Regions from separate parts of the Streptomyces sp. NPDC050535 genome, predicted to be linked through region 4. Evidence: riboswitches for the same ligand, from Rfam matches in the RefSeq annotation. Region 4 holds a riboswitch; each other region holds the start of a gene.
What was found. Region 4 has a riboswitch for cyclic di-AMP ahead of ACIBLC_RS31905 (LysM peptidoglycan-binding domain-containing protein). Riboswitches for the same ligand answer to the same signal wherever they lie in the genome.

Region 1: it holds a riboswitch for cyclic di-AMP, as region 4 does, so the genes downstream of both, ACIBLC_RS00525 (M23 family metallopeptidase) here and ACIBLC_RS31905 (LysM peptidoglycan-binding domain-containing protein) in region 4, are expected to answer to the same signal.
Region 2: it holds a riboswitch for cyclic di-AMP, as region 4 does, so the genes downstream of both, ACIBLC_RS39725 (M23 family metallopeptidase) here and ACIBLC_RS31905 (LysM peptidoglycan-binding domain-containing protein) in region 4, are expected to answer to the same signal.
Region 3: it holds a riboswitch for cyclic di-AMP, as region 4 does, so the genes downstream of both, ACIBLC_RS27220 (NlpC/P60 family protein) here and ACIBLC_RS31905 (LysM peptidoglycan-binding domain-containing protein) in region 4, are expected to answer to the same signal.

What each region holds. Positions count from the first base shown of each region.
Region 1 is NZ_JBITHE010000001.1:123,685-131,103, reverse strand. It holds gene ACIBLC_RS00540 (GNAT family N-acetyltransferase) at 1-1,886, opposite strand, end outside; gene ACIBLC_RS00535 (HPr family phosphocarrier protein) at 2,084-2,365, shown strand; gene ACIBLC_RS00530 (GntR family transcriptional regulator) at 2,516-3,211, opposite strand; gene ACIBLC_RS00525 (M23 family metallopeptidase) at 3,449-4,177, opposite strand; cyclic di-AMP (ydaO/yuaA leader) riboswitch at 4,190-4,350, opposite strand; gene ACIBLC_RS00520 (M16 family metallopeptidase) at 4,565-5,953, opposite strand; gene ACIBLC_RS00515 (M16 family metallopeptidase) at 5,950-7,311, opposite strand.
Region 2 is NZ_JBITHE010000038.1:19,635-27,053, forward strand. It holds gene lhgO (L-2-hydroxyglutarate oxidase) at 1-203, shown strand, start outside; gene trmB (tRNA (guanosine(46)-N7)-methyltransferase TrmB) at 329-1,198, shown strand; gene ACIBLC_RS39715 (PrsW family intramembrane metalloprotease) at 1,266-2,624, shown strand; gene ACIBLC_RS39720 (aldo/keto reductase) at 2,658-3,602, opposite strand; gene ACIBLC_RS39725 (M23 family metallopeptidase) at 3,739-4,767, opposite strand; cyclic di-AMP (ydaO/yuaA leader) riboswitch at 4,779-4,936, opposite strand; gene ACIBLC_RS39730 (PP2C family protein-serine/threonine phosphatase) at 5,150-6,313, opposite strand; tRNA gene ACIBLC_RS39735 (tRNA-Met) at 6,453-6,526, opposite strand; gene ACIBLC_RS39740 (alginate lyase family protein) at 6,588-7,419, opposite strand, start outside.
Region 3 is NZ_JBITHE010000013.1:159,958-167,376, reverse strand. It holds gene ACIBLC_RS27245 (PspC domain-containing protein) at 1-968, shown strand, start outside; gene ACIBLC_RS27240 (LuxR C-terminal-related transcriptional regulator) at 965-1,780, shown strand; gene ACIBLC_RS27235 (NlpC/P60 family protein) at 1,830-2,933, opposite strand; gene ACIBLC_RS27230 (hypothetical protein) at 3,338-3,691, shown strand; gene ACIBLC_RS27225 (tellurite resistance/C4-dicarboxylate transporter family protein) at 3,669-4,622, opposite strand; gene ACIBLC_RS27220 (NlpC/P60 family protein) at 4,768-5,919, opposite strand; cyclic di-AMP (ydaO/yuaA leader) riboswitch at 5,927-6,097, opposite strand; gene pcrA (DNA helicase PcrA) at 6,551-7,419, shown strand, end outside.
Region 4 is NZ_JBITHE010000018.1:157,031-164,449, reverse strand. It holds gene ACIBLC_RS31915 (peptide MFS transporter) at 1-137, shown strand, start outside; gene ACIBLC_RS31910 (CocE/NonD family hydrolase) at 156-2,153, shown strand; cyclic di-AMP (ydaO/yuaA leader) riboswitch at 2,513-2,664, shown strand; gene ACIBLC_RS31905 (LysM peptidoglycan-binding domain-containing protein) at 2,669-3,361, shown strand; gene ACIBLC_RS31900 (hypothetical protein) at 3,583-5,301, shown strand; gene ACIBLC_RS31895 (AAA family ATPase) at 5,404-6,678, shown strand; gene ACIBLC_RS31890 (VWA-like domain-containing protein) at 6,675-7,419, shown strand, end outside.

The DNA.
Region 1 (7,419 bases), on a different contig from region 4:
GGTGCCGGGGCGGCTGCCTGTGGTGCGGTGCTCGCGGCGGCGGACAGCGCCTCGGCGAGTCCGCCGAGTTCGACGTGCACCACGAGCACCGGCTTGGCCGGGGCCGACGCCGTGGCCGCGCGCAGGGCCTCGGCCAGGGCGGCGTCCCGCACGGAGGTCTCCCCCACCGCCGGAATGGCGGTCACCACCACGGCGTCGCAGCCGTCGTCGGCGAGGGCTCCCGTCAGCGCCCGGCGGAAGTCGTCCGCCGACGCCGCCGTCGTGAGGTCCAGCGGCGGTGACGGCCGGAGGCCTTCGGCCAGGCACGCGTCGTACGTGAGCAGTCCCAGCGACTCCGAGTTCCCGAGAATCGCCACCCGGGGCCCGGCCGGGAGCGGCTGGCGTGCCAGCAGGAGCCCGGCGTCCACCAGCTCGGTGATCGTGTCCACCCGGATCACCCCGGCCTGCCGGAGCAGCGCGGACACGGTGGCGTGCGGCAACCGGGTGGCCCGTACCGCGTGCCCCTGCGGAGTGGCGGCGTGCCGGGCGCCCTGCACGACGACCAGCGGTTTCGCCGCCGCGGTCCGGCGGGCGAGCCGGGTGAACTTGCGCGGGTTGCCGATGGATTCGAGGTACATCAGGGCGACGTCGGTGTCCGGATCGTCGTACCAGTACTGCAGGACGTCGTTGCCCGACACGTCCGCGCGGTTCCCGGAGGAGACGAAGGTGGACACGCCGGTCACGCCCGTGACTCCGCCGCCGCGCCGGTGCAGCCGGGAGAGCAGGGCGATCCCGATGGCCCCGGACTGGGCGAACAGGCCTATCCGTCCGGGCCTCGGCATCTCCGGCGCGAGCGAGGCGTTGAGGCGCACCTCGGGGGAGGTGTTGATGACCCCGAAGGCGTTGGGGCCGATGATGCGCATGCCGTACGTACGGGCCTGGCGGACGAGTTCGCGCTGGCGTTCCCGTCCGTCGGGGCCGCTTTCGGCATACCCCGCCGTTACGACAACGAGCCCCTGCACGCCGTGCTCACCGCACTCCGCGACGATCTCGGGGACGTAGGGCGCGGGTACGGCGACGACCGCGAGATCGACGGGCTCGTCGATGTCCCCGATGGAGCGGTACGCGGGGACTCCGTCGAGCTCGCTCTCCTGGACCGCCCTGTTCACGGCGTGGAGCCGCCCGGTGAAGCCGGCGTCGCGGAGGTTGGTGAGGACGCTGCGGCCCACGCCGCCGGGGGTGCGGCCGGCGCCGATGACGGCGACCGAGCCGGGCGCGAGCAGCCGGTGCACGGACCGTGCCTCCGCGCGCTGTTCACGGGCGCGCTGCACGGCGAGCGAGCGGTCGGTGGGTTCGAGGTCGAACTCCAGGCGTACGACGCCGTCCTCGAAGTGCCTCTTCTGCTGGTAACCGGCGTCCGTGAAGACTTTGATCATTTTGCTGTTGGCCGGAAGTACCTCGGCGGCGAACCGGCGGATGTCCCGCTCCCGGGCGACGGCCGCGATGTGTTCGAGCAACGCCGAGGCGACGCCGCGCCCCTGGTGGGCGTCCTGGACCAGGAAGGCGACCTCGGCCTCATCGGCGGGGGCGGAGGCGGGCCGGCCGTCGGCGTTGATCCTGTCGTACCGCACGGTGGCGATGAACTCGCCGCCCACCGTGGCCGCGAGTCCCACCCGGTCCACGAAGTCGTGGTGCGTGAAGCGGTGGACGTCCTTGGCGGACAGGCGCGGATAGGGCGCGAAGAAGCGGTAGTACTTCGACTCGTCGGAGACCTGTTCGTAGAAGCTGACCAGGCGCTCGGCGTCGTCGACGGTGATGGGCCTGACGCGTGCGGTGCCGCCGTCACGCAGCACCACGTCCGCCTCCCAGTGGGAGGGGTACTCGTGCCGGTCCGGCGAGGTCTGCATGGGCCCCACAGTACGGCTCGCGTCTGACAACGGCGCGAGGCAGTCTTGGGGGGAACCGAAGCCGGATCCAGGCCGGGATCCGGTGCCGGGTCCGGGACGGGAGCAAGGGGTTTGTCACCCTCTGGCCCGCTCCGGGCACGCTTGACATTATGGGACACTGGTCTAGACAACCTGAGACATCTGAAGGGCAGCATCACATGGCTGAGCGCCGCGTCAACGTCGGCTGGGCGGAGGGCCTTCACGCCCGCCCCGCCTCCATCTTCGTCCGGGCGGCCACGGCCTCCGGCGTCCCTGTGACGATCGCCAAGGCTGACGGGAACCCCGTCAACGCGGCCTCCATGCTCGCGGTCCTCGGCCTGGGCGCCCAGGGCGGCGAGGAGATCGTCCTCGCGTCCGACGCCGAGGGAGCGGACGCCGCTCTCGACCGTCTGGCGAAGCTGGTCTCCGAGGGACTCGAGGAGCTTCCCGAGACGGTCTGACCCGAAACCGTCAGAGGTTCGGCGTTTTCCTCGTTCGAAAACACCGGCAAGGGCCCGCCCGAATTATCGGGTGGGCCCTTCGCATTTCCATTGCGCGGGCAGCATGAATAATCTCCCGCGAATTACTCCTCTTTGTATACGGCGCTCATGTTAATGCCGCAGGCCCGTCATGTTTACGGGATGTTGCGAAGTCCTCACACGGTCCTGCCGGTCCCCCGCGCCGGGAAACCGGAGCCGGTGCGCGACCGTCGCGCGTTCGGTGTGCAGGGCGGTGATCGCCCGCGCCCGCTCGCTGTCGCCACGCGCGACGGCGTCCACGATCCCGCCGTGCTCCGCCCAGGAGTCCGCCGGGTTGGCCGGCGCCTCGACCGTGTACATCCAGGCGATCTTGTGGCGCAACTGGGCGAGCGTGGAGGTCAGCGCGGGGCTTCCGGAGGCCTGCGCGAGGGTCTCGTGGAACCAGCCGCCCAGCGAGCGCAGATCCTCGCTGTTGCCCCTCCTGGCCCGCTCCTGACCCAGCCTGACCAGGCCTCGGAGCACCTTGAGGTGAGCTTCGGTGCGGCGCTGCGCGGCCCGCGCGGCCCCGAGCGGCTCCAGGAGCATGCGCATCTCCAGCAGGTCCGCGGCCTCCTGCTCGCTCGGCTCCGCGACGCACGCGCCCGCGTGCCGCCGGGTGAGGACGAAACCCTCGGCCTCCAGCGTGCGCAGGGCCTCGCGCACGGGGACGCGCGAGACGCCGTAGCGGCGCGCGAGCAGTTCCTCGGTGAGCCGGCTGCCGCGCTCGTAGACACCCGCGACGATGTCGTCACGGATCGCCGTGCATACCGAGTGCGCAGGAACACGCATACCGGACCTCCGCTTTAATCCCCGTGAAACGCCGTCGATTGGCACTTGTCCAGTGACTCTATTGCAGAGACTCGGAATTTCCGATGGCGGACCGGAATCGAGGGATATTTTTTGGACAGGAAGGCGTTCGAAACGACAAGGTCCCGGCTCGTTCGAGCCGGGACCTTCTGAAGTACGTAAGCGAGCGGTGAAAGGTTCACTCGGCGCCGAGGACCGGACGTCGACGCCGGACCGGGATCAGACGCTCACGCCGTGCGAGCGGAGGTACGCGACGGGGTCGATGTCCGAGCCGTACTCGGCGGTCGTCCGGGCCTCGAAGTGGAGGTGCGGCCCTGTGGTGTTGCCGGTGGCCCCGGAGAGGGCTATCTGCTGACCCGGGGTCACCGTCTGGCCCACGGAGACACCGATGGACGACAGGTGGCCGTACATCGTGTAGGTGCCGTCGTTCATCCTCAGGACGATCTCGTTGCCGTAGGAGCCGCCCCAGCCGGCGGTGACGACCGTGCCGGAGCCGACCGCGTGGACCGGGGTGCCGGACGCGGCGTGGAAGTCGACGCCGGTGTGGCTGCCGGAGGACCAGAGACTGCCGCCGGTCCTGTAGCCGGTGGAGACGTACGAGCCGCTGACCGGCGTGACGAAGGTGTTGAGTCGCTTGCGCTCCGCGGCACGGGCGGCACGTGCCTTGGCCTCGCGCTCCTCCTCGGCCTTCCGCAGCGCCTCGGCCTCGTCGGCGGCGTGCTGCTGGGCGGCGGCCTGCGCGTCGATCTGGTCGGCTATCGAGTCACCGATCGCGATGGCCCGGGTGAGGCCGGTCTGCTCGACGGAGTTGTCCGCGGCGAGCGCCGGGACCGCCAGGGTGCCGAGGACACCGGTGGTGGTGAGCGCCGCTACGCCGATGGCGTTCGTGGTCGTGCGCTTCACGCGGCTCGGGCGACGGTGCTTCCCTGTGCCACAGGTGAACGCCATGTAGGGGTTGATCCTTTCCTTCCCTCTCGCCTACCGGGTTAGCTGACGGGTTCGGAGCAGGAAGGTCTCCTACGGACCACCTCCGAAGAGGACGTCCGATTCACCCCAGGGACTGCGTGTGGGTCCCCGGCTCCCCTGGCTCGCGCCACAGGGGGATTAGGCGATGGCTGTCCGGATGCCGCGGGCGCGGCGCAGTGCCTGACGAACAGCCGGACCGACGCTAAACGGGACATCTTTCAATCGACAAACGGAACACGGCTTTTGTAGCGCATGCCACAGAGCAGACAGGCAACCTCTCTACCAATACGGACAAATGGGGGCCCAGGAGGCTCTGCCGCCTCCTGGGCCCCCATGGGAGCGAACTGATCAAATCCGCTCCGCTCGGTCCTACTCGGCCGCCACGACGGTCACTTCACCGATTCCGAGGGCCTTGACCGGCTCCTCGATCGTCGCGGCGTCGCCCACCAGGACGGTCACCAGGCGGTCCACCGGGAAGGCGCTCACGGCGGCCGCGGTGGCCTCCACGGTGCCGGTCTCGGCGAGCTGCCGGTACAGCGTCGACTGGTAGTCGTCCGGCAGGTGCTGCTCGACCTGGTCGGCCAGCGTGCCCGCGACAGCCGCCGCCGTCTCGAACTTGAGGGGTGCCACACCCACCAGGTTCTGCACGGCGATGTCGCGCTCGGCGTCGGTCAGTCCCTCCGCGGCGAGGGTGCGCAGCACCTTCCAGAGGTCGTCGAGCGCCGGACCGGTGTTCGGGGTGTCCACCGAGCCGCTGATGGCGAGCATCGCGGCACCCGTGCCGTCCGCCGCGGAACGCAGCACCTGGCCGAACGCCCGTACCCCGTAGGTGTAACCCTTCTCCTCGCGCAGGACACGGTCCAGGCGCGAGGTGAGGGTGCCGCCGAGGCAGTACGTGCCGAGTACCTGGGCGGGCCACACACGGTCGTGCCGGTCGGCGCCGATCCGGCCGATGAGCAGCTGCGTCTGGACGGCGCCGGGACGGTCCACGATGACGACCCGGCCGGTGTCGTCGGCGGTGACCGGCGGCACCGGGCGCGGCTCGGCGGACGAGCCGGTCCACGCGCCGAGCGTGTCGGCGAGCAGCGCGTCGAGGTCGACTCCGGTGAGGTCGCCGACGATCACGGCGGTGGCCGTGGCGGGGCGAACGTGCTTCTCGTAGAAGGCGCGTACGGCCGCCGCGTCGATCGCGGAGACCGTCTCCTCGGTGCCCTGGCGCGGTCGCGACATGCGCGAGGTGGCCGGGAACAGCTCCTTGGAGAGCTCCTTCGCGGCGCGGCGACCCGGGTTGGCCGACTCGTGCGGGATCTCGTCCAGCCGGTTGCGCACCAGCCGCTCGATCTCGCTGTCCGCGAACGCCGGTGCCCTCAGGGCGTCGGCGAGCAGGTCGAGCGCCTTCGGGAGGCGCGAGACGGGGACTTCGAGCGACACACGTACGCCGGGGTGGTCGGCGTACGAGTCGAGCGTGGCGCCGCAGCGCTCCAGCTCGGCGGCGAACTCCTCGGCGGAGAGCTTGTCGGTGCCCTCGGAGAAGGCCCGCGCCGTGATCGTGGCGACTCCGTCGAGGCCCGCGGGCTCGGCCTCCAGCGGCGCGGCGAGCAGCACCTCCACGGCGACGACCTGCTGGCCGGGGCGGTGGCAGCGCAGCACGGTCAGGCCGTTGCCGAGAGTGGCCCGTTCGGGGGCGGGGAAGGCCCACGGCCTGGCCTCGCCGGCCTGCGGCTGGGGGTGGAACTCCATGGTGGCGAGCTCGGTCACTTCGCCGCCTCCTCGTCGGTGTCTTCAGCGGCTTCAGCGTTTTCGGCGTCTTCAGCGGCAATCGGTTCGTAGACCAGCACGGCGCGGTTGTCGGGGCGCAGGCGGGACTTGGCGACCTCCTGGACCTCCTCGGCCGTGATGTCCAGAACGCGCTGTACGGCGGTCAGGGCGAGCTGCGGGTCGCCGAACAGGACGGCGTACCGGCACAGTTCGTCGGCGCGGCCCGCGACGGTGCCGAGCCGGTCCAGCCACTCACGCTCCAACTGGGCCTGCGCGCGCTCCATTTCCTCGGCCGTGGGGCCCTCCTCGGCGAACCGGGCGAGCTCCTCGTCCACGGCGGCCTCGATGACCGGGATCCGGACGTCACCGGAGGTCTTCACGTCGAGCCACCCCAGGGAGGGCGCTCCGGCCAGCCGCAGCAGGCCGAACCCGGCCGCCACGGCGCTGCGGTCACGGCGTACGAGCCGGTTGTAGAGCCGGGAGGACTCGCCGCCGCCGAGGACGGTCAGGGCCAGGTCGGCCGCGTCGCTCGCGCGCGTGCCGTCCTCCGGGAGCCGGTAGGCGGCCATCAGCGCGCGCGAGGGGACGTCTTCCTCGATGACCTCGCGGAGTTCCTCGCCCATGATGTCGGGCAGGGCGCCGTCACGCGGCGCGGGCTTCCCGTCGTGGCCCGCGACGGAGCCGAAGTACTTCTCGATCCAGGCGAGCGTCTGCTCCGGGTCGATGTCCCCGACGACCGACAGCACCGCGTTGTTGGGCGCGTAGTAGGTGCGGAAGAACGCGCGGGCGTCCTCCAGGGTGGCCGCGTCCAGGTCGGCCATCGACCCGATCGGCGTGTGGTGGTACGGGTGGCCCTCGGGGTACGCGAGCGCGGTCAGCTTCTCGAACGCGGTCCCGTAGGGGACGTTGTCGTAGCGCTGGCGCCGCTCGTTCTTGACGACGTCCCGCTGGTTCTCCATGGACTCGTCGTCGAGCGCGGCGAGCAGCGAGCCCATGCGGTCGGCCTCCAGCCAGAGCGCGAGCTCCAGCTGGTGGGTGGGCATGGTCTCGAAGTAGTTGGTGCGCTCGAAACTGGTCGTGCCGTTCAGCGAGCCACCGGCGCCCTGCACCAGCTCGAAGTGACCGTTGCCCTTGACCTGGCCCGAGCCCTGGAACATCAGGTGCTCGAAGAGGTGGGCGAGTCCCGTACGCCCCTTGACCTCGTGGCGCGAGCCGACGTCGTACCAGAGGCACACCGCGGCGACCGGGGTCAGGTGGTCCTCGGAGAGCACCACGCGCAGGCCGTTGGCCAGGCGGTGCTCGGTCGCTGTCAGCCCGCCGGAGCCTGCCTCAGCTGTGGCCGTGTGACCCATGGGCATGTACGTCCCTTCGATCGCGGAAAACTACGGATTACCTGTCGGTCCTGCCACTGTATGCAAGCGCGCGGACCGCTGGCGAAGTTCCCGCACCTCGTACGCCGAGAGCGA
Region 2 (7,419 bases), on a different contig from region 4:
CTCCGGAGGACCTGGTGCCCGCCCGCGCGGGGGTTCGGGCGCAGGCGGTTCTCCGGGACGGGACCCTGGTGGACGACTTCCTCATCCGGGAGGCGCCGCGGACGGTGCATGTGCTGAACGCGCCTTCGCCTGCGGCGACGGCTTCGCTGCCGATCGGGCGGGAGGTTGCCCGGAGGGCGTTGGCGGCGCTGGCGGGGGCGTGAGGTTTTTCGCCCCCTCCGCCCCTTCCCGTCCCGTACCTGGGGGCTGCGCCCCCAGACCCCCCTTCGCGCTTCGCGCTCGTCCTCAAACGCCGGACGGGCTGGAAGACTCTAAAATCGGCCCCACTGTGTCTGACTTCCATGACTCCCCCGCACCCGAAGCCCGCCGGTCCGGCTCCGTCCCCGCGCTCCGCGCCAAGGGCGAGCCCCGTTTCCCCGACGGGCCGAAACCCGATCCCGCCGGGTCGCACTTCGAGCGGCGGATCCGGAGTTTCCAGCCGCGGCGGAGCCGGGTGACGGCCGGGCAGGCGGACGCCTTGGAGCGGTTGTGGCCCAAGTGGGGGCTGGACATCGACGGACAGCGCACGCTGGACCTCGCGGAACTGTTCGGCGGCGAGCGTCCCGTCGTGCTGGAGATCGGGTTCGGGATGGGTGAGGCGACCGCGCAGATGGCGGCGGAGGACCCGGAGACCGGGATTCTGGCCGTGGACGTGCACACACCCGGCCAGGGCAACCTGCTCAATCTCGCGGACCGGGACGGGCTGTCCAACATCCGGGTGGCCAACGGCGACGCGATCATCCTGCTCAGGGAGATGCTCACGCCGGACTCGCTGAGTGGCCTGCGCGTGTACTTCCCGGACCCCTGGCCCAAGAAGCGGCACCACAAGCGTCGGCTGATCCAGCCGGAGTTCCTCGGCCTCGCCGCGGCCCGTCTCGCGCCGGGCGCCCTCCTGCACTGCGCGACCGACTGGGAACCGTACGCCGAACAGATGCTCGAAGTGCTGAGCGCGCACCCGGACTTCGAGAACACCCGGGCCGACGGCGGTTACGCGCCACGTCCGGACTTCCGGCCGCTGACTCGTTTCGAGGGCCAGGGACTGGACAAGGGTCATGTCGTGAACGACCTGCTGTTCCGGCGCGTACCCCCACACGGAGAACACCAGCACCGGGACCAGAAGCGACAGGACCAGCAGGACCAGCAACCCGTCGGCGACTGACGTCCGAGGACGGCACCTGACAGCACACCGTCGCGGGCGGCGCCCCTCCCTCGTTAGGGTCGATGCCGTGGCCACCAGCCCCCCGTACCCGAAGCACCCCGTCGGCCCCGCCGACGGTGCTCCGCGGCGGCGCGCGCACTGGTGGCGGCGAAAGTGGGTGGGATACGGCGCGCTGGTCACCCTGCTCGCGATCTCCGGGCTGGTGATCCTGGCCCTCGTCCGCGAACAGACCGGCACCGAGGGCTTCCTGGTCGGCCTCGGCCTCGCCGTGCTCCCCGTCCCGCTGCTCGTCGCCGTGTTCCGCTGGCTGGACCGCGTCGATCCCGGCCCCTGGCGGAATCTGCTGTTCGCCTTCGCCTGGGGCGCGTGCGCGGCCGCGCTCATCGCGATCGTCGCCAACAGTTTCGCGACGAGATGGATAGCCACCGCGACCGCCGACCCCACCAACGCCGACACCCTCGGCGCGACCGTCATAGCGCCCGTCGTGGAGGAGTCGGCGAAAGCGGCGGCCGTGCTGCTGGTCTTCCTCTTCCGCAGGCGGGACTTCACCGGGATCGTCGACGGGGTCGTGATAGCCGGGGTCACCGCCACCGGCTTCGCCTTCACCGAGAACATCCTCTACCTGGGCACCGCCTTCGGCACCGACCAGCTCAACGGCGACCACGGGTTCCTGTCCGTCACCGCCGCCACCTTCTTCGTCCGCGTGGTGATGTCACCCTTCGCGCACCCGCTGTTCACGGTCCTGACCGGCATCGGCTTCGGCATCGCGGCCCTGTCCGCCGAACGCCACCACATACGCCGCGTCCTGCTGCCGCTGGCCGGGCTCCTCCTCGCCATGGGCATGCACGCCATGTGGAACGGCTCGTCGACCTTCGGGGAGTTCGGCTTCTTCGCGGTGTACGCGACCCTCATGGTCCCCGCGTTCGCACTGCTGACCTGGCTGGCCGTCCGGACCCGGCAGCGGGAACTGCGCACCGTGCGCGCGGAGTTGCCCGCGTACGCCGCCGCGGGCTGGCTGTCCCTGCCCGAGCCGTATGTGCTCGGCTCGATGCGGGCCCGCCGGATCGCCCGCCAGTACGCCGCCCGCCGCTTCGGCAGGCCCGCCGCCCGCTCCGTCGCCGAGTACGAGGCGTACGCGACCTCGCTGGCGTTCCTGCGGCACCGAGGGCGCGACGGCCGCGCGGGCGCCGACTTCGCCGTACGGGAGCGGGAGTTGCTCCACGAGCTGTGGAGCCGCCGGGAGGTCGCCCGCCCGGCCCTGGGGTACGCGGCGCAGGCTACGGCGCCGGTCCCGGTGGTGCCCGTGGTCCCGGCGCCGTGGCCCGCGTACCCCGCGTACGGATACGCGCAGCCGTACGGCGAGCCCTACCGACAGCCCTACGGAGCCACGGCGCCGTACCCCACGTACAACCCGTACCGCCCGTAGCTTCCGTAGCTTCCGTAGCGCCTCAGCGAGTGGTCAGGCCGACGCCTCCGTCAGCCGCCGCAGCTCCGCGTCCGTGAGGACGAGGTCCGCCACGCCCAGCAGCGCCGGGAGCTGTTCCACGGTCCGCGCCGAGGAGATCGGGGCGGCGACCGTCGGCTGGGCGGCGAGCCAGGCCAGGGCGACCGTGGCGACCGGGACGTCGTGGGCCTGCGCGGCCTCGTCGAGGGCGGCCAGCACGCGCGGGCCCCGCTCGGTCTCCAGGTGCTTCGCGGCGCCCGCCGCACGCGGGGAGTCGACCGTCCTGCCCGGGCGGTACTTGCCGGTGAGGAAACCGGAGGCCAGGGCGTAGTACGGGACGGCCGCCAGGCCCGAGCGGGAGGCGATGTCGTACAGCGGGCCCTCGTAGGTGTCGCGCGAGACCAGGTTGTAGTGCGGCTGGAGGGCGACGTAGCGGGCGAGCCCCTCGCGGTCGGAGAGGTCCAGGGACTCCTGGAGCCGCTCGGGTGTGATGTTGGACGCGGCGATGTAGCGCACCTTGCCCGCCGTCACCAGTTCGTCGAGCGCGCCGATGATCTCCTCGACCGGCACCTCGGTCTTGTCGTAGTGCGTGAAGTACAGGTCGATGTAGTCGGTGCCCAGGCGGCGCAGGGACGCGTCGGCGGCGGCCCTGATGTTGGCGGCTGACAGCCCCGGGTACTCGGGGTGCTGGCTGACCTTGGTGGCGATCACGAGGTCGGAGCGGTTGCCGCGCGCCTTCAGCCACCTGCCGATGATGGTCTCGGACTCGCCGCCGTGGTTGCCCTCGATCCACGCGGAGTACGAGTCGGCGGTGTCGAGGAAGTTGCCGCCCGCGGCCGTGTACGCGTCGAGCACGGCGAAGGACTGGGCCTCGTCGGCGGTCCAGCCGAACACGTTGCCGCCGAGGGCGAGCGGGAAGACCTCGAGGTCGGACGAGCCGAGCTTGCGAAGAGAAGTCATGCCCGACTTCAACATCCCCGGCGGACAGCCGTATTCCAGACACGCCTGACCGGCAGCCCTGACGTCGGGGGGTTGCCGTCGAAGCCGCCGGGGATCGGAGAACGTACGCCTCAGGGAGTGAGCCCCTGGCTCCGCCTCAGGGGGTGAGCCCCTTGCTCTGCAGCCACGCCAGCGGGTCGATGCCGGTCCCGGCGCCGCCGGGGTGCACCTCGAGGTGCAGATGCGCGCCGGTGACGTTGCCGGTCGCGCCCACGCGCCCGATGACATCGCCGGTGGCGACCTTCTGCCCGACGCTGACACTGATCGACGACTGGTGGGCGAACCAGAGCTCGGTTCCGTCGTCGAGCGTGAGCACCGTCTTGTAGCCGTACGACCCGTCCCAGCCGGCCGCGGTGATGGTGCCGCTGTGGACCGCCTTGATCAGCGTGCCCGTGGGCGCCGCGAAGTCCAGGCCGGTGTGGTAGCCGGAGGACCACAGCGCGCCGGCCTGACCGAAGGTCGAGGTGAGGGTGTACGAGGAGGTCGGCAGCGTGTAGCTCTTGGCGAGCTCGGCGAGACGCGCGGCCTCGGCCTTCGCCTCCGCCTCTTCCTCCGCCTTCTTCTTCGCCGCGGCGGCCTTGGCCTTCGCCGCGTCCTCCGCCTTCTTGGCGGCGTCGGAGGCCTTCTTCACGGCGGCGACCTGGGCGGCCTGCTGGGCCGCGGTGTCGGCCTGGTCCTGCTGGACCTCGGCCTGCTGCATGATGCGGGCGCGCAGCACCTCGCCGGCGTCCGTGGCGCCCTGCTCGGTGTCGGCCGTGGTCAGACCGGCGCTGGTGAGCGGGGTGATGGAGCCCGTGGGCTCGGGGGAACTGTCGTCGGAGAGGATCGTGCCCACGGACGGCAGGTCGGGCAGCGAGATCGAGACCGGCGGCTTGCCGGGCGCCGCGGTGGCCATGCCGCCCGCGCCGACGGCGGCTATGACACCGACGCCCAGAACGGTGGAACTGCGCGCGAGTCCGCCGCCTCCACGCTGCTTGGAGACGCGGTGCCGGCCGCGGATGGGAAGGAGGGATTCCGCGGTGGGATTCCATTCCTCCCGGGGGCCCTCGTCCTCTGCGCCGAAACCGAAGGTGTGCGTTCCGCTCGGCGGATACGAGGGTGCCTGGGCAGGCCCGTTGGACGCCACGTGGGCGTGCTCCTTTCCTTCCTTCTCGCCTACCGGGTTAGCTGACGGGTTCGGAGCAGGAAGGTCTCCTACGCGCGTCAACCCGCGGTGTCTCCACCGCGAAAGACGCTCGATTCACCCCAAGTTGGTGGTTCCCCGGCTCCCTTTCGGGATTAGGCGCGTGCGCACGGAGCCGTCTCTCGTGACGGCTGGGACGACCGCGCTGCGTTATCGAACGTTAATAGACGCGGGCCCCGGATTCCAAGCTGTTCTGATTGATCGTTAACGCTTCCGGCCAGGACTTTCAGGTCATCACCGGAGTTAAACGGGCGAGTTGGTCACATCTCTTCGTCACACCGGCCCTGACGGCATGTCAGTTGATGCGCGGAGGGGCGTCACTTGATCACCCCTGGTGACCGAGGGGGTCGTCGGCTCCTCGGCGCCGTACGGCGAGCAGCGCCATGTCGTCCGTCGTGCCGCCGCCGGAGTGCCGGCGGACGTCCTCGGCGAGGGTGGTCAGCAGCGCTTCGGGCGCGGGGAAGGTCCGTCCCGCGAGGCGCGCCGCGGGGTCGTAGAAGCGCCCGCGTTCGTCGCGGGCCTCGGACAGCCCGTCGGTGTGGACGAGCAGCGTGGCCTCCAGCGGGAACACCGTCTCCCGTGCGCGGTCGGTCCGGACGCCCAACTCGCCCATTCCCAGCGGCAGTGCGGGCTCCCCGGCGTCGAGCGCGACGAGCGTGCCGTCGGCGTGCAGGAGCAGCGGCGGGGGATGGCCCCGGTTGACGATCCGCACGGTCTCCTCGCCGTGCGGGATCTCCGCCAGCACGGCCGTGGTGAACCCCTCGAGGATCTCGAGGCCGTCACGCCGGACGCTCTCGCGCGCCAGCGCCCGCTCCAGACGCCCCGCGACCGCTTCCAGCGTCGCCTCCTGCTCGGCGGCCTCCCGGAACGCCCCGATGACGACGGCGACGACGGCCACCGCGCCCATGCCCTTCCCCCGTACGTCGCCCACGACCAGGCGTACCCCGTACGGGGAGTCCTGCACCGCGTACAGGTCACCGCCGATGAACGCGTCCTCCTGCGCCGCCTCGTACCGCGCCGCGATGTCGAGCCCGCCGATCCGGCGTTCGGGCTGCGGCAGGACGGCTCGCTGGGCGGCCTCGGCGATCTCGCGGACGGAGGCGAGCCGTGCGTTGCCGCGGCGGACCACGACGTTGATGAGGGCGGCCAGAACGGCGGCCGTGGCCACCGTGATCGTCTCGGTGACCGCCTCCGCGAGCAGGGCGACGCCGAGCCTGATGTGGAACGCGACCAGCACGACGACGGCGCCGACACCGGTGAGCACGGTGCCGCGCAGCGTGTAGAGGGCCGCCGCCACGAGCGGGGCCGCCGTGAGGAGAGGGCCGCCGGTGAAGTCCCTCGGCGTGAAGTACTCGTACACGGCCCCGGCGACGATGAGCAGCGCGGGGAGCACCCGGACGAACCTTCGCGTGCCGGAGATCCCGCGCCGGTCCTCTCCCGCCGGTCCGGGCGGGTCCCCCGGCCGCCGCGCACCTGCTTGCTGCCGCACCCGTCCAGATTTCCCGGAGCGGGGCCGGGGGGCGACCGGTGTGGGCCGACCGGGCGACGCGCGGTTCGGGCCGGCCAGAACCGCCGGAAACACCAAGGGCCGGAACTCGTGAATCCGAGTTCCGGCCCTTGGCCATAAGTAGCGGGGACAGGATTTGAACCTGCGACCTCTGGGTTATGAGCCCAGCGAGCTACCGAGCTGCTCCACCCCGCGTCGTTAAACCCAACTATACGCCACTCGCGGGACGCCCGGCACCACCATTGATGTCCACCCCTCAGCCGGCCGGATTCCCGGTGTGCGTGAGCGTCTCCCAGGACACGAACAGATCGTCCGTGCCGGCCGGCCGCGTCTGCTCGGCCAGCCGGTGGGCGGCCGGGACGTGCACGTCGAGCCGGTCCTCCAGGTGGTTGAGCGCGACCTCCAGGTCGGGCCCCATGTTCCGGTCGACCCGCCCGCCGCACAGCCACCCCGGCGCCGTCTCCCCCAGCTGGTACCTGGAGTGGAAGTCGAGCGCGGCCTTCAGCCGGTCCTTGACGTCGCGGTAGAGGTCGACGCCCTGGTGCCAGGCGGTCTCGGCGATGTGCGCGGTGGCGGCGAGCGAGTACCCGACGTGCTTGAAGTTGCGGCAGGTCTCCTGCGAGACCCCGTCCGTGTACCGCCGCTGCCCGAACCAGTACGTGGTCAGCTTCTGCGGGGTGTCGACGGTGCTGCCGGCGGGCGTCAGCGGCACCTTCCCGTCCTTGGCGAGGTAGAAGTACGCGGGCACCCGCTGCCGGAACCGCTCGACGGCGTCGTCGAACGCCTTGTGGTCGTCGAGGAACACGGCGATGCCGATGGCGGCGTCGGTCATGACGAGGTCCCAGTTCCCGTTGTAGTCCGGGACCTTCTCGCTGACCACGGGGAGGTAGGCGGTCCGCAGCATGCCCTGGAACCGCGTCATGCTCGCCGCCGGCCAGTCGGCTCCGGTGTGCCGCACGATCTCCCCGGCCCGCGCCCACGTCGACCCGGCCCACGCGGTCTGCAGGCCGGCGTTCCCCGCCGTGTGCTTCTTCACCTTCGCCGACCAGGCGTCCATGATCTGCACGGCCTTGTCGGCGTGCTCCCGC
Region 3 (7,419 bases), on a different contig from region 4:
TCCTCATGGTCGTCGTGGCCCTGGTCTTCGTCGGCAATGTGAACCTCGGCGGTGGAGCGAAGGCGTATCTCTGGCCGACCGTGCTCGTCGGCGCGGGCGTCGCCCTGGTCTGGCGCCAGGCGGACAACGCGCGGCGGGCACGCTGGGTGGAGGTCGGCCGCCGTCGGCGCACGCTCACGCTGCTGCGTTCCGCGGCGGGCGTCCTGCTCGTCACCGCCGGTGTGTCCGGGATATTCGTCCTCCAGGGCTCGGCCGCCCACCTCGGCTCCGTCCTCCAGGCGGCACTCGCCGTCCTGGTGGGCATAGCGCTGCTGGCCGGCCCCTACCTCGTACGCATGACACAGGACCTCTCCGAGGAGCGCCTGATGCGTATCCGCGCCCAGGAGCGGGCCGAAGTCGCCGCCCACGTCCATGACTCGGTGCTGCACACCCTGACCCTGATCCAGCGCAACGCGGACAACGGCAACGAGGTGCGACGCCTGGCCCGCGCCCAGGAGCGCGACCTCCGCACCTGGCTCTACAAACCGGAGGGCACGGGGAAGTCCGCGGAAGACGCTGCCGAGGAACCCGACACCCTCGCCGAGGCGGTCCGGCGCAACGCCGCGGAGGTCGAGGACAAGCACGGCGTCCCCATCGAGGTCGTGGTCGTGGGCGACTGCCCGCTCGACGACGGCATCTCGGCGCAGATGCAGGCCGCGCGGGAAGCGATGGTGAACGCGGCCAAGTACGGTGGCGAAGGCGGCGCGGTACAGGTCTTCGCCGAAGTCGAGGGCACGACGGTGTTCGTGTCCGTCCGCGACCGCGGCCCCGGCTTCGACTTCGACGCGATACCCGCCGACCGCATGGGCGTCAGAGAATCGATCATCGGCCGCATGGAGCGCAACGGCGGTACGGCGCGGCTGCGCGCGGTGCCGGACGGCGGCACGGAGGTCGAGCTGGAGATGGAGAGGGCGGAGAGGACGTCATGAGCGACGTAAGCGACGTGAGCGGCGCGGGCGACGACGCCAACGGGGCGACGACCGGCCCGACCGGGCAGGACGGTTCGGCCGGTGCCGGTGCCGGTGCCGGTGCCGGTGCCGGTGAGGGCCAGGCTTCTGTTTTCCCGGATGCCGCGGGCGGGCGCCGGGCGCGGGTCGTGCTGGTCGACGACCACCGCATGTTCCGTACGGGAGTTCAGGCCGAGATCGGGCAGACCGAGCGGACCGGCGTCGAGGTGGTCGGCGAGGCGGCGGACGTCGACCAGGCGGTCACGGTCATCACGGCCACGCGGCCCGAGGTCGTGCTGCTCGACGTCCACCTGCCGGGTGGCGGTGGTGTCGAAGTGCTGCGCCGTTGCGCCCCGTTGATGGTTGACGCCGAGCAGCCGGTCCGCTTCCTCGCGCTGTCCGTGTCCGACGCCGCCGAGGACGTCATCGGGGTGATCCGCGGCGGCGCACGGGGCTACGTCACCAAGACGATCACCGGTACGGATCTCGTGGACTCCATCTTCCGCGTCCAGGACGGCGACGCGGTCTTCTCGCCGCGCCTGGCGGGGTTCGTCCTCGACGCGTTCGCCTCGACCGACGCCCCGCCCGTCGACGAGGACCTCGACCGTCTCACCCAGCGCGAGCGCGAGGTCCTCCGCCTCATCGCCCGCGGCTACGCGTACAAGGAGATCGCCAAGCAGCTCTTCATCTCCGTCAAGACGGTCGAGTCCCATGTCTCCGCCGTGCTGCGGAAGTTGCAGCTCTCCAACCGGCACGAGCTGACCCGGTGGGCCACCGCGCGACGTCTCGTGTGAGCCGATGACGGTTCGCGGGGGTCGGGCGCCGTCCGGTGCGCGGCGGCCCTCACGCCACCCGAGTACCCCCCGCGAACGGCATCTGGTCGACCGGCGCCAGCCGTACCGGCGCGCTCGGGTTGGGGGCGTGGATCATCTGGCCGTTGCCCACGTAGATGCCCACGTGGCTGATGCCCGAGTAGAAGAACACCAGGTCGCCGGGTTGGAGTTCGGAGCGTGAGACGCGTCGGCCCGCGTTGATCTGGGCGTAGGTCGTACGGGGGAGCGCGATGCCCGCGGCGCGGTAGGCGGCCTGGGAGAGGCCGGAGCAGTCGAAGGCGTCGGGCCCCGTGGCTCCCCAGACGTAGGGGGCGCCGAGCTTGCCGTAGGCGTAGGAAACGGCCGCCGCGGCACGGGTGTTGGGGGCGGCGGCGGAGCCGGGCGCGGCGGTGGATCCGGCAGCCGTGGCGGAGCCCGCCGGGGCCGCCGATGCGGTCAGGTCGCGTGCCGAGGAGCGCGAGGCGCGGTCGCCCGGAGCGCCGGTCTCCCCGAACCGCGCGCGCTCCTCGTCGCTGAGCCGGCTCAACAGCTGCCGCGCCGAGTCGAGTTTCCCGTTGATCGTCTTCTTGTGCCGCTTCAGCTCCTCCTGCCGCGACTTGAGTGAGTCCAGCTCGACGTGCGCGGCCCCGCGCAACTGCTCGATCTCCCGCAACTGGTGGCGTACCCGCCGCACGGCCGCCGCCTGCCTGCTGCCCGCCCGCTCGGCGAACGCGGCCCCTTGCAGGTACTGGTCGGGGTCGTCGGAGAGCGCGAGTTGCAGCGCCGGGTCGAGGCCGCCGCTGCGGTACTGCGAGGCGGCGATCGAACCCAGCGCGTCGCGTGCCGAGTTGAGCCGTTCCTCCTTGCGTGCCGCCTCGTCCTGGAGTGTGCCCACCCGCTTGGCAGCCTTGTCGGCCCTCTCCTTGGCGCCGTTGTACTTCTCGGTGGCGGCCTCCGCCTCCTCGTACAACTTGTCGACCTTGGCCTTCACCTGTGCCGTCGACAGCTGCGGTTCGGCGTGTCCCGTCCCGTCGAAGACGGTGGCCGTCGCCGCGCCCGCGAGGGCGATCGTGGCGGCTGTGCGGACCTTGCCTGTGCCGAGTGAGCGCTGTCTGGGCTTCCGGTGCGCTGCCACGAGGGCCCACATCCTTCCGTACGGCCGCCTGGGCAGGAGCCCGGGCGGTCAGGCGGTTACGCGTCCGGCGACGGCCCGCACAGGGGGAGCGGGCCGCCGCCGGACCTTCTCGGCGGTGGTGTCCGGTTGCCGCCCCTGGCCAGGGCGGCGGTGGAGAGCCGGGCACCTGAGGGAGGACGCTAAACCTGAGCGTCATGGCTCGGTAACGCCATGTGTGCAATTGGCCTCACTGGATCGGTTAATGACCGCAAATGTCCATAATCCCGGTCCGGTGTCGCTGACTTCACATTGTGTGATGACCGATGCGGCGAATCCTGGGCACCCAGGTGTACGCCGGTGCTATGGGTTACTTGAGGTGGGCCGGTGACCAGAGGGACCGGAGTGCGGGAATAGGCTCCGGCCTCATGGACGTACTCATCCATCTCTTCGTCGGACTGCACATCATCGGCATCGCCTCGCTCCTCGGCGGCTTCCTCACCCAGCTCAAGGCGATGGGCCGGGGCACGGCCCGTTTCGTCCCCGTGATGCTGCACGGCGCGCTGACCATGCTGGTCACGGGTGTCGTCCTGGTCGGCCTCAACCAGGCGGACGATCAGCCGGTCGACAACATCAAGATCGGCGTGAAGCTGGCGCTGCTGATCGTGATCCTGGGGCTCGTCTACGTGAAGCGTGACGACGAGAAGGTGGAGAAGGGGCTCTTCGGGCTCGTCGGGCTGCTGACGACGGCGAACATCTTCATCGCGGTGCTGTGGACCTGACGGCCCCGGCCGCCACCACCAGCCAGACGGCCACCGCGATCCACAGCAGTACCTCTCCCAGCCCCTTGAGCCACGAGACGCCGAGGGCGGCCGAGACCGACAGGGTCGCCGCCGCCGTCATCCCCAGCGGGAACACGGTCGCCCAGCGCCGCACGTCGTAGCGAGGGCGCGGCCGGGCCAGCTCCGCGGCGGCCAGGACGCAGCACCAGGCGAGGTCGAGGACGAGCAGCGCGGTGGTGGCGGCGCGCAGGACGCCGTTGTCGTCGCCGTTCCACAGGAACGCGTCGGCGTTGTGCGCCGCGACGAGTTTGGCCCCGGCCAGCGCCGAGATGGCGAGCGCGCCGCCCGCGACCCAGTGGTCCCCGGCGCCCGTGACCACCTCCCTGATGTCGAAGTGCGTGAACGACACCCCGTAGAGCACGATTCCGAGCCAGAACAGCACCAGTGCGGCATGCGCGAGCCAGTCCGCGCCCACGGCCGCGGCGAGCGTGGCACCCAGCACCGACAGCCCCTGGGTGGCCACGCACACGAGGAACACCCCGCCCGGCATACGGCGGCTCCAGTGCCGTACGACGAGGAAGAGCAGCACCGGCCACAGCACGGCCGACAGCGCCAGCAGGGCCTCGGCGAGCTCCTGCCACCCCAGCAGCGACAGCCGCGTGCCGAGGACGGTGGTCGCCGCGACGGCGGTGAGCCCGGGCGGTGTGCCCGCCTCCGTCGCCCAGCGCGTGCGCTCCCGCACCAGCCTTACGGCGAAGTCCGCGGCGAGCGCGAGCCAGGCGACGGACGCCAGGACCAGTGCGACCCGGGACAGCGTCTCGTAGCCGGTCAGATGCAGGCCGACCGAGATGATGCCGGTCGCCATGACGGCGGCACCGGCGGCCGGCGGACGCTCGGCCCACCAGGCGCGGAGCTGGGAGATGGCTGGCATGGCCCGATGCTAAGGATCTTCGGACGGGTTGCCCGCGGGCCACGCGCGCGTGGGGCACGAAAACGCGGGGCACGCGCGCGTGGAGTACGAAGACGTGCTCCACGCGCGCGTGCCCCGCGGAAGGTGTCGCGAGGGCGGTGCGCTGTTATGCGGGCCGTACGACGCTGTAGATGGCCGACTCACCGTCGTAGAAGATCGACTCCTCGCGGACGTACGCACCCGGCTTCGGGGCGTGGATCATCATGCCGTTGCCGATGTAGAGGCCGACGTGGCTGATGTCGCCGTAGAAGAAGACCAGGTCACCGGGCTGTGCGTCGGAGACGGAGACGGTCGTGCCGGCGTTCACCTGCTCGTAGGTGACACGCGGGAGGGTGACACCGGCGGCCTTCCAGGCGGCCTGGGTGAGGCCCGAGCAGTCGTACGAACCGGGGCCGGTCGCACCCCAGACGTACGGCTTGCCGACCTGGGCGCGGGCGAAGGCGATGGCCTTGGCCGCCTTCGTCGCGTACGAGGCGTCGCCCGCGGGCGCCGAGCCCGAGGTGCCCGTCGTCGCGCTCGACGACGACTCCTGGGCCGCCTTCGCCGCGGCTTCGGCGGCCGCCTGCTGCTGCGCCAGCTCAGCCGCCTTGCGCTCGGCCTCCTTGCGCTGCTCCTCCTCCTTCGCCGCGAGCCGCGCCTTCTCCTCGGCGGTCAGCCGCGAGAGCAGCTCGCGCGCCTTGGCGAGCTTCTGCTGGACGTCGGTCTTGGACGCCTTGAGGGCGTCCTGCGACGTGGACAGCGTCTCCAGGCCCTGGGTGGCCTCCGCGCGCTTCTCGGTGGCGGCGGCCTGATCCGTGACGTAGTCGTCGACGGTCGCCTTCTGGCGGGTGGTCAGACGGTCCATCAGCTGGGTCTGGTCGAAGTAGTCCTGCGGGTTGTCGGCCAGCAGGAGGGAGGCGGTGTCGGGAGCGGCGGCCCCGGTGCGGTACTGCGCCGCGGCGTACGAACCCAGCTCCTCACGCGCGGTGTTGAGCTTCTCCGTGCGCTGGGCGACGTCGTCGAGAAGGGTGTCGACCTTCTTGCGCTGCTTGGAGGTCTTCTCCTTGACCGCGTTGTACTTGTCGGTGGCCGACTCCGCCTGCCGGTAGAGGTCGTCGACCTTCTTCTCGACCTCTTCGAGGCTGGGCTTCGGCTCGGCCGACGGCGCGGCGGCCGCCGTCTGGGAGAGCAGGGCGACGGAGGTGAGGGCCGCTGTGGCGAGAGCGGGGGCCGTACCCGCCACGCGCGAACCCGAGAACCATTTGCGTTGCGACGCCAAGGGAGGCGACTCCTTCCATCATCCGCCTACCGGGTTAGCTGTCGGGTTCGGGCGGGTGGTTCGGAAGGGTTGCCCTACGGTCCTGCCCGACAAGGCAGTTGGACCGATTCACCCCAAGTTCGGTGGGTCCCCGATTCCGGGCGCCGCGAAGGCGTGCCGAACTCAGCGGAGGCCGCCACGGCCCGGCGACGTTCGCCGGTGGGGGTCGGGCGGCCTGATCAGAACGCTAACCAACTCGTGTGGCTCCTGTGAAGGTTGATGTTCGAAATGCCCGATACGTTTTCGTGACCTTAGTCATGTGGTTCGGTTTTCGTGGTCAATCCGGAGGGGTATCAGGGGAGTTGTCCTGCGGGTGCTGCCGTGCGCCCGTACGCCGGAAGGTTTGGGGGCTCGCTGGTACGCCTCGGAGGCGTCCCGGCGCGCCTCGATCTGTCCGGTTGCTGACCGTGACGGTGCGGTTCTGGAGGGTATGGAGGTGTCGGACGGCCGGTTCCGGAAGCTCCTTGGCATCGAAGCGGCATCGAGGCGGGAAGATCGTCGGCCGCCGAGAAGCCGGTATGGCGCTATTACCGCCGCGGACTTCTCGGGGTGGCGGCGGGCTGTCAGTGGGGCCGCCTAGACTCGGAGAGCGATGAGCAGCCTCTTTGATGACAGCTTCCTGGCGGACCTCAAGCCCTCCGGGGCCCACGAGGAAGAGCCCTCGCCGCCGCCCGAGGACGGGACGGCCGAGCAGCTTCCGGACGACCTGTTCGGCGGCCGCTTCGACGTGCCGCCGAGCCGCGACGCGTATTACCGCGACGGTGCCCCGCGCCCCGCCGTGGACCCGGCCGCGCTCCTGGACGGGCTGAACGAGAACCAGCGGTCGGCCGTGACGCACTCCGGCGCCCCGCTGCTCATCGTGGCCGGCGCGGGCTCCGGCAAGACCCGCGTGCTCACGCACCGGATCGCGTACCTGCTGGGCGAGCGCCAGGTCCACCCCGGCCAGATCCTCGCGATCACCTTCACGAACAAGGCCGCGGGCGAGATGAAGGAGCGCGTCGAGCAGCTCGTCGGCCCGCGCGCCAACGCGATGTGGGTGATGACCTTCCACAGCGCGTGCGTACGGATTCTGCGCCGTGAGAGCAAGAGGCTCGGCTTCACGTCCTCGTTCTCGATCTACGACGCCGCCGACAGCAAGCGGCTGATGGCGCTGGTCTGCCGTGACCTGGACCTCGACCCGAAGCGCTTCCCGCCGAAGTCCTTCAGCGCCAAGATCTCGAACCTGAAGAACGAGCTGATCGACGAGGAGGACTTCGCCGCCCAGGCCGCCGACGGTTTCGAGAAGACCCTCGCCCAGGCCTACGCGATGTACCAGTCGCGGCTGCGCGAGGCCAACGCGCTCGACTTCGACGACCTGATCATGACCACGGTCAACCTGCTCCGCGCCTTCCCGGACGTCGCCGAGCACTACCGCCGCCGCTTCCGGCACGTTCTCGTCGACGAGTACCAGGACACCAACCA
Region 4 (7,419 bases):
CCCAGACCGTGAAGCTCTACGACGACGTGTCCAAGCCCGCCTACTTCGGCGTCAACGGCGCGATCGCGGTGGCCGCGGGCCTCGCCGTGATGGCACTCGCCCCCTGGCTGCGCCGCACGATGCACCCCGTCCACTGAAGCCACTGGGATCCCACCATGCGCATCCGTACGTCCTTCCCCTACGAGTCCGCTCACGAGGACGTCCTCATCCCCCTCCCGGACGGCACTCGCCTGTACGCCCGAGTCTGGCGCCCCCTGACCGACGAGCCCGTGCCGGCGCTCCTCGAATACCTCCCCTACCGCCTCACGGACTGGACCGCGCCGCGCGACTGGCAACGCCATCCCTGGTACGCCGGTCACGGCTACGCCTCCGTCCGCGTGGACGTCCGCGGCCACGGCAACTCGGAGGGCCTGCCTACGGACGAGTACTCGGAGGTGGAGCTGGCGGACGGGGTGGAGGTGGTCAACTGGCTTGCCTCCCAGCCCTGGTGCTCGGGCAAGGTGGGCATGTTCGGGATCTCCTGGGGCGGTTTCAACTCCCTCCAGATCGCGGCACTCGCGCCCGAGCCGCTCAAGGCGGTCGTCACCGTCTGCTCGACGGACGACCGCTACGACAACGACGTGCACTACATGGGCGGTTCCGTCCTCGCCGTCGACATGCACGCCTGGGCGGCCACCATGCTCGCCTTCGCCGCCCGCCCGCCGGACCCGGCGCACGTCGGCGAGGTGATGTGGCACGACATGTGGGCCGAGCGCCTGGAGGCGGTGGAGCCTCTCCTCCACACCTGGCTGTCGCACCAGACCCGGGACGCGTACTGGAAACACGGCAGCGTCTGCGAGGACTACGGCGCGATCCAGGCCGCCGTCCTGGCGGTCGGCGGCTGGCACGACCCCTACCGGGACACCGTGTTGCGCCTGGTCGAGAACCTGCCACCGGATCGCGTACGAGGCCTGATCGGCCCCTGGTCGCACCAGTACCCCGACAGGGGCCTGCCGCCAGGACCGGCGATCGGCTTCCTCCAGGAGACGCTGCGCTGGTGGGACCACTGGCTGCGCGACGGCGACACCGGCGTGATGTCCGAGCCACTGCTGCGCTCGTACGTCATGGACTCGCACCCTCCGGCCACCGTGTACGACGAACTGCCCGGCCGCTGGGTGGGCGATGAGGCCTGGCCGTCCCCCTCCGTGACACCGGTGTCGTACGAGCTCCAGGGCGCTCCGGTCCTGATCCGCTCGCCGCAGCACACCGGTGTGGACGCCGGCCGCTTCTTCCCCTTCGGGAACGACGCGGACCTGCCGCCGGACCAGCAGGAGGAGGACGGGCGCTCGGCCTGCTTCGAGTTCGAAGTGCCGGAGGAGACCTGGGTGTTGGGCAGGCCGAAGGTGCGGCTGCGGCTCACGTCGCACGCCGAACGCGGTCAAGTCGTCGCCCGGGTATGCGACGTTGCTCCGGACGGCTCCTCGACACTCGTCACCCGGGGCGCACTGAACCTGTCGGCGCGCCATGGCCGTGACCTGGTGGCCCCCTGGAAACCGGGCGCCACCGAGGACGTGGTCATCGAGCTGAACGGCATCGGCTACGCCTTCCCGCCCGGTCACCGGATCCGCCTCGCGATCTCCTCCGCGTACTGGCCCTGGATCTGGCCCCAGCCGGGCTCCGAGGCGGGTTTCACCCTCGATCCGGACGGCAGCGGTCTCGAACTCCCGCTGCGGGCAACGCGGTCGGCGTTCCCGATCGTCTTCGAGGATCCGGAGCAGTCCGAATCGCCGGCGGTGGTCGTACCGGCGACCCTGGACGAACCCCGGCCCGAACGCCTCGTCGTGCGGGACGTGGCCAAGGGCGAGTGGCGTCTCGAGGTCGATCCCCGCTACGGCGGCACCCGCGTCTATCCCGACGGCCTCGAATTCACCGAGGACGCACAGGAGACGTACACGATCAACGAGTCCGACCCGCTCTCCGCCCGCACCCGTTCGACCTGGTCGATCCGCCTGCACCGGCCGGACCTGCCGTGGGACGCGCGGGTCTCGACGACGTCCGAAATCTCCTGCGACGCCGAGGACTTCATCACCTCGAACGAGGTGATCTGCCGGGACGGGGACGAGGTGGTCTTCCACCGGACGTGGGAGAAGAGGATTCCGCGGACGGCTGGTTAGGGCGCGGGGGCAGGGGGCGCCCCCGGGGGGGCGATAGGACGAGGGCCGAGGGCGCGGCCCCTCCGGCGGACTGTCCGTCTTGTGAATAAATTGCCTGTGGTGCCGCTTTGTTCACGCTTGATGGCGTGAAATGGGTCACGTCCGGACAAGATCGACCCCTCGCCCCGCCACACAATTAGCCATTCGCAAAAGGTAAGTTGAGTTTCACATTCCGGCACAATCGGGCGATTCTCCCTGCCGTGCGCTGCGCTGAAAGCGATCTACACCGCCACATCGGGCCTTGTTCCGGACATGTGCTCTCGCATACGTTCACGTCGATCCAGGCGGAACGCCGAATCCTGCCGCCGCCCGGAAACCCAGCCATCCACACGCTCACGGCAGGAGCGGGGGACCCAGGTAAGCCGCCGATCCGGACGCCGGACCGGCTAGGGGTGAAGCCGCACCCACCCATGCGGCCGGGCAGCTCCCGCCCGAACCCGACAGCTCACCTCGCAGGCGCCGGAGAGGAATTCGTCATGCCCGCACGAGGCAAGCACCGCCGTCCCAGGACCAGCCACCTCACCCGCGGCATCGTCGCCGCGGGAACGGGCGCAGCCGCGCTCGCACTCCCCCTGGTGAGCGCGACCGGCGCGCACGCCGCCGTCCCCGACGTCAAGCTCGTCACGTACAAGGTCGTCTCGGGCGACACGCTGTCCAAGATCGCGCGAGAACACACGACGGACGGCACCTGGCAGACGCTCTACAAGGCCAACGCCGCGGTCATCGGCTCCGACCCGAAGGTGCTCCGCCCGGGCACCACGCTGACCGTGGGTACGAAGAACACGAAAACCACCCAGACAGCCACGAAGGCGGCGAACTCCGCGGCCTCCGCGACGTCCGCGACCTACACCGACGATCTCGACGGCTGGATCAAGGAATCCCTGGCCATCATGGCCGAGAAGGGGATCCCCGGCAGCTACGACGGCATCTACCGCAACATCATCCGCGAGTCCGCGGGCAACCCCGTCGCCATCAACAACTGGGACTCCAACGCCGCCGCAGGCACCCCCTCCAAGGGCCTCCTCCAGGTCATCGACCCGACCTTCACCGCCTACCACGTGGCCGGCACCTCCATGGACCCCTACGACCCGGTCGCGAACATCACGGCGGCCTGCAACTACGCCGCGGCGAAGTACGGGTCGATCGACAACGTCAATGGGGCTTACTGAGGGGGTAGTTGAGGTGGGTGGCCGCGGCGGGTCCCGGTGGTCCGGGGTCCGGCGGTCCTGGGGGTCCCGGCGGTCCAGGGGTTCCAACGGCCCCGGGGGTCCCGGCTGACTCTGCTGTCGAAATTCACGTGCCGAGTCGCGGGCGGGGGCGTTACGCTCCCCGCGATGATGACTCAATCCGCTCGTAGATCGGAGGTCCCATTCGCGCAAGGTGAGTGCTGATGCTCACTCAGAACGCGAATGGGGACTCCCGCTTTTCCTTCTGGCCGCGCGTGCGCGAGTTCGCCGTGCCGCCCTCGATGATCGAGACCGCGACCGCCCGCCGCCGTGCCGGGGACTGGGCCGGGGCGTGTGCCGCCGCGGGCATCGACGTCGACCTCAGTCCGCGTTCCGTGGCGCGCAGCCATGGTCGCGACCTCGCTGCCCGGATCCGGGCCGATCTCCGCCATCTGGCTCCCGACCTGCTGCGCTGGCATCTGCCGAGGGTCGCTCCCGACGGGCTGTTGCGGCCGGGGCTGACCATCGCACTGGCCCGGTACGAGTCCGAGCCCAACCCCGATTCCGTCTCCGACGGCGCTGAGCGCGGTGCGGAGCATCCCGTGTACCTCGTGGTCCGGACTCCGCCGGCCTGGGCGGACTCCGGCCAGCGGATCAGCCTCGCGCTGTGGGGCGGGCCCCGCTTCGAGCCCGACGTGGCCCGGCATCCGCATCCCCACCTCCGTCCCAACCGACGGTTCCGCCTCGACCTGCACCGGCATCTGTGGGATGCGCGCAGGAGCGATGAGCTGGGGGTGCGGTCCGGGGCCGGTCGGTTGTCCGACGCTCCGGTGGATCCGGGCCCGGGTTCGGAGCCGGCTCCGGATCTGCCGGGGATGGTCGGGGTGGTGGCACAGGGGCGCCCGTGTGCCGTTGACCGGTGGGCCGCCGAGGCCGGGATTCTGCTTCGCGCCGAGGGGCGCGCGAGTGGTACCGGTGCGGTCTCCGTTCGGCTCGGGGCCCGGCGTCGGTTGGTGCTGGAGCCGGTCCCGGACGCGAGCGGGGACCGGGATGCCCCCGGGGGACCCGCCATACGGATCTCCGCGGCGCCGAAGGACGGGAGCGACTCCGCACTGCCGGTGCTGCCCGACGCGGCGACCTGGGTGTTGCCCGACCTTGAACTGATCCGGACAGGTGCGGTCGAGCTTGACCGACTGCATCCGCTGGTCGCGTCGGCGTTGAGGCCGGAGGAGTCGTGGACGGGGGTGCGCTCCGTTCCGGCACCGGGTCTGGGTCCGACCGCGAGTCTGGGCCCGGGTTCGGGTCCGGGTTCGGCTTCGGGTTCGGCTCCGGGTCCGGGTCCGGGTCCGGGTCCGGCTCCGGGTCCGAGTCCGAGTCCGGGTTCGGGTTCGGGTTCGGCCTCGGGTCCGGGTCCGGGTTCGGCCTCTGGCCAGGGCGTGACCCCTGGCCAAGGCTCGGCCCCCGGCCAAGGCGCGGCCTCCGCCCCGACCCCCGCCGCAGGGCAACCGTGGCTCGTGGAGTGCCGAGGGTCCACGCATCGGATCGGGCTGGTCAACGGGGTACTGGCGGCGATGGACCACGACCCCACCGAGATCCGTCGCGAGGAATTGCTGGTCGAACTGACCGGCACCCCGCTTCCCTGCCTGCGGGCCATCGACGAGGCGCACCGCCGTCCGGACTGTCTCGTCGGCGTCCGTGAACGCCTGATCCATGGCGACATCAAGGGCGCGCTGGCCGTCGTGGAGGGCCTGTTGGGCCCCGACGCGGTACTACGCGGCGGCGCGCTACGTGACGAGTTGGAGGCGGCGGCGGCCCGGCGGATCACGTACGGGCTGTTCAGGGCGGGCCTGATCGAACCCGGCCCCGGCCGCCTCCACTTCCACCCGGACTGTCACCGGCCACGTGAACGCCGTACCCATTCGCACCACGCGGTCTCCGGCTGACCTGCGCCCTCACCCATCGGATCCTTCGGTCCCTCGACCTCTGGCCGACCGCCGCTCCCCCGCTACAAACCCACCCCGCTACGAACCAAAAGGTGATCACACATGCCCACACGCACCCCGTTCTCCGCTGCTGTCGACGAGCTCCTCTTCGACCCGACCCCCGTCTCCCAACTCGACGTAGCCGGCGAGCTGCTGACCTTGTTGCGCGACGCCGACACCGAACCGCGCCCCGACATCCAACTGGAGGCCCTGACACTGGCCGTGGCCGCCGACCTGCCCGTACTCCTGTGGGGCGAGCCGGGGATCGGCAAGACCGCGGCGCTGACGCAGTTGGCCGTGGCGCTGGACCTGCCGCTGACCACGGTGATCGCCAGCGTGCACGAGCCGTCCGACTTCTCGGGGCTGCCCATCGTCGGCGACGACCCCGCGGAGCAGGGTGTCCCGATGGCCCCGCCGGACTGGGCGGTCCGCCTCGTACGGGCCGGCCAGGGACTGCTGTTCCTGGACGAGTTGTCCACCGCGCCGCCCGCCGTTCAGGCCGCGCTGCTCCGCCTCGTGCTGGAGCGGCGCATCGGTTCGCTTCAACTCCCGCCCGGGGTAAGGATCGTGGCCGCCGCCAACCCGCGTTCCTCGGCGGCCGACGGCTGGGAACTGAGCCCGCCGCTGGCCAACCGGTTCGTCCATCTCCACTGGACCCACGACCACGACGTGGTCGTACGCGGTCTCGGCGGGACCTGGCCACGGGCGACGCTGCCACGGCTCGACGCGGAGAAGCTGCCGGAGGCCGTACGGTTCGCCCGCCGCGCGGTGTGCGAACTCCTCGCCGCCCGCCCCACCCTCGTACACCGGTTGCCCAGCAACGAGACCCGCCGGGGTGGCCCCTGGCCGTCGCCCCGAAGCTGGGAGATGACTCTGTTCCTGATCGCTTTCGCGACCGCGGCGGACTCCTCCCGGGAGGTGCTCTCCCTGCTGGTCAGGGGCACCGTCGGGGACGGGCCGGGGCTCGAACTGCTGGCGAGCCTGGACCGGTTGGACCTGCCCGACCCCGAGGTGCTGCTCGCCGACCCGGCGGCCGCGGAGCTGCCCGAGCGGGGAGATCTACGTCAGGCGGTACTCGACGGTGTGGTCGCGGCGGTCCGCAAACGCCCCGAGAGGTCCCGCTGGGACGCGGCGTGGGCGCTCCTGGTCCGGGCGCTGGAAACCGGAGCCCCCGACCTGGTGGTCGTCCCGGCGACGACACTCGCCACGCTGCGCCGGGACGACTGGGACGTTCCCGCGTCGATCGAGAAGCTCGCCGGAGCGGTCACCCTGTCCAGGCGGGCGGACCAGTCGGTGTCCCGGGCCGCCGCGCTCACCACGAAGGCGGGCCGCCGATGACCGCGGGTAGCCCGGAGACACCGGAAGCACCGGGGGCACCGAAGACGCTGGACCTCGACAAGCTCTTCGCCGCCCGGATGCACGCCGCCCGGGTCCGGCCCTACCTGGCGACGGCGCTGTTCGCCCTGCACACGGTGGAGTCGCGGACCGTGCCGACGATGGCCGTCGACCGGTACTGGCGGTGCTATGTCTCGCCGGCGTTCGTGGACCGGATGCCGGTGGAGGACCTCGCCGGTGTGTGGGTGCACGAGGTGTCGCACCTGCTGCGTGACCACCATGGGCGCAGTGACCGGGTCGCGAAGGAGCGCGGGCTGACCGGCCCGGGAGAACGGCTGCGGATGAACATCGCCGCCGACTGCGAGATCAACGACGACGTGTTCGGCGACGGGCTGGTCCGGCCCCAAGGAGCCGTCCAGCCGGTGTCGTTGGGACTGTCCGAGGGTGAGCTCATGGAGGACTACCTGCGCCGGTTCAGTCTCGGGCCGCTCACCCAGAACCTGGTCTGGCTGGACTGCGGCAGCGGCGCCGACGGACTGGACCGTGAGTGGGAACTCGGACCGGACGGCGCGCACGGCCTCAGCCCGCAGGAACGTGACCTGGTCCGGTTCCGGGTGGCGCAGGGCATCACCGCCCGCCCGGGAAGCACCCCGCGGGGGTGGAAACGGTGGGCGGAGGAGGCGTTCCACCCGCCGCAGCCATGGCGGGAGTTGCTCGGAGCGGCGGTCCGCTCGGCGGCCTCCG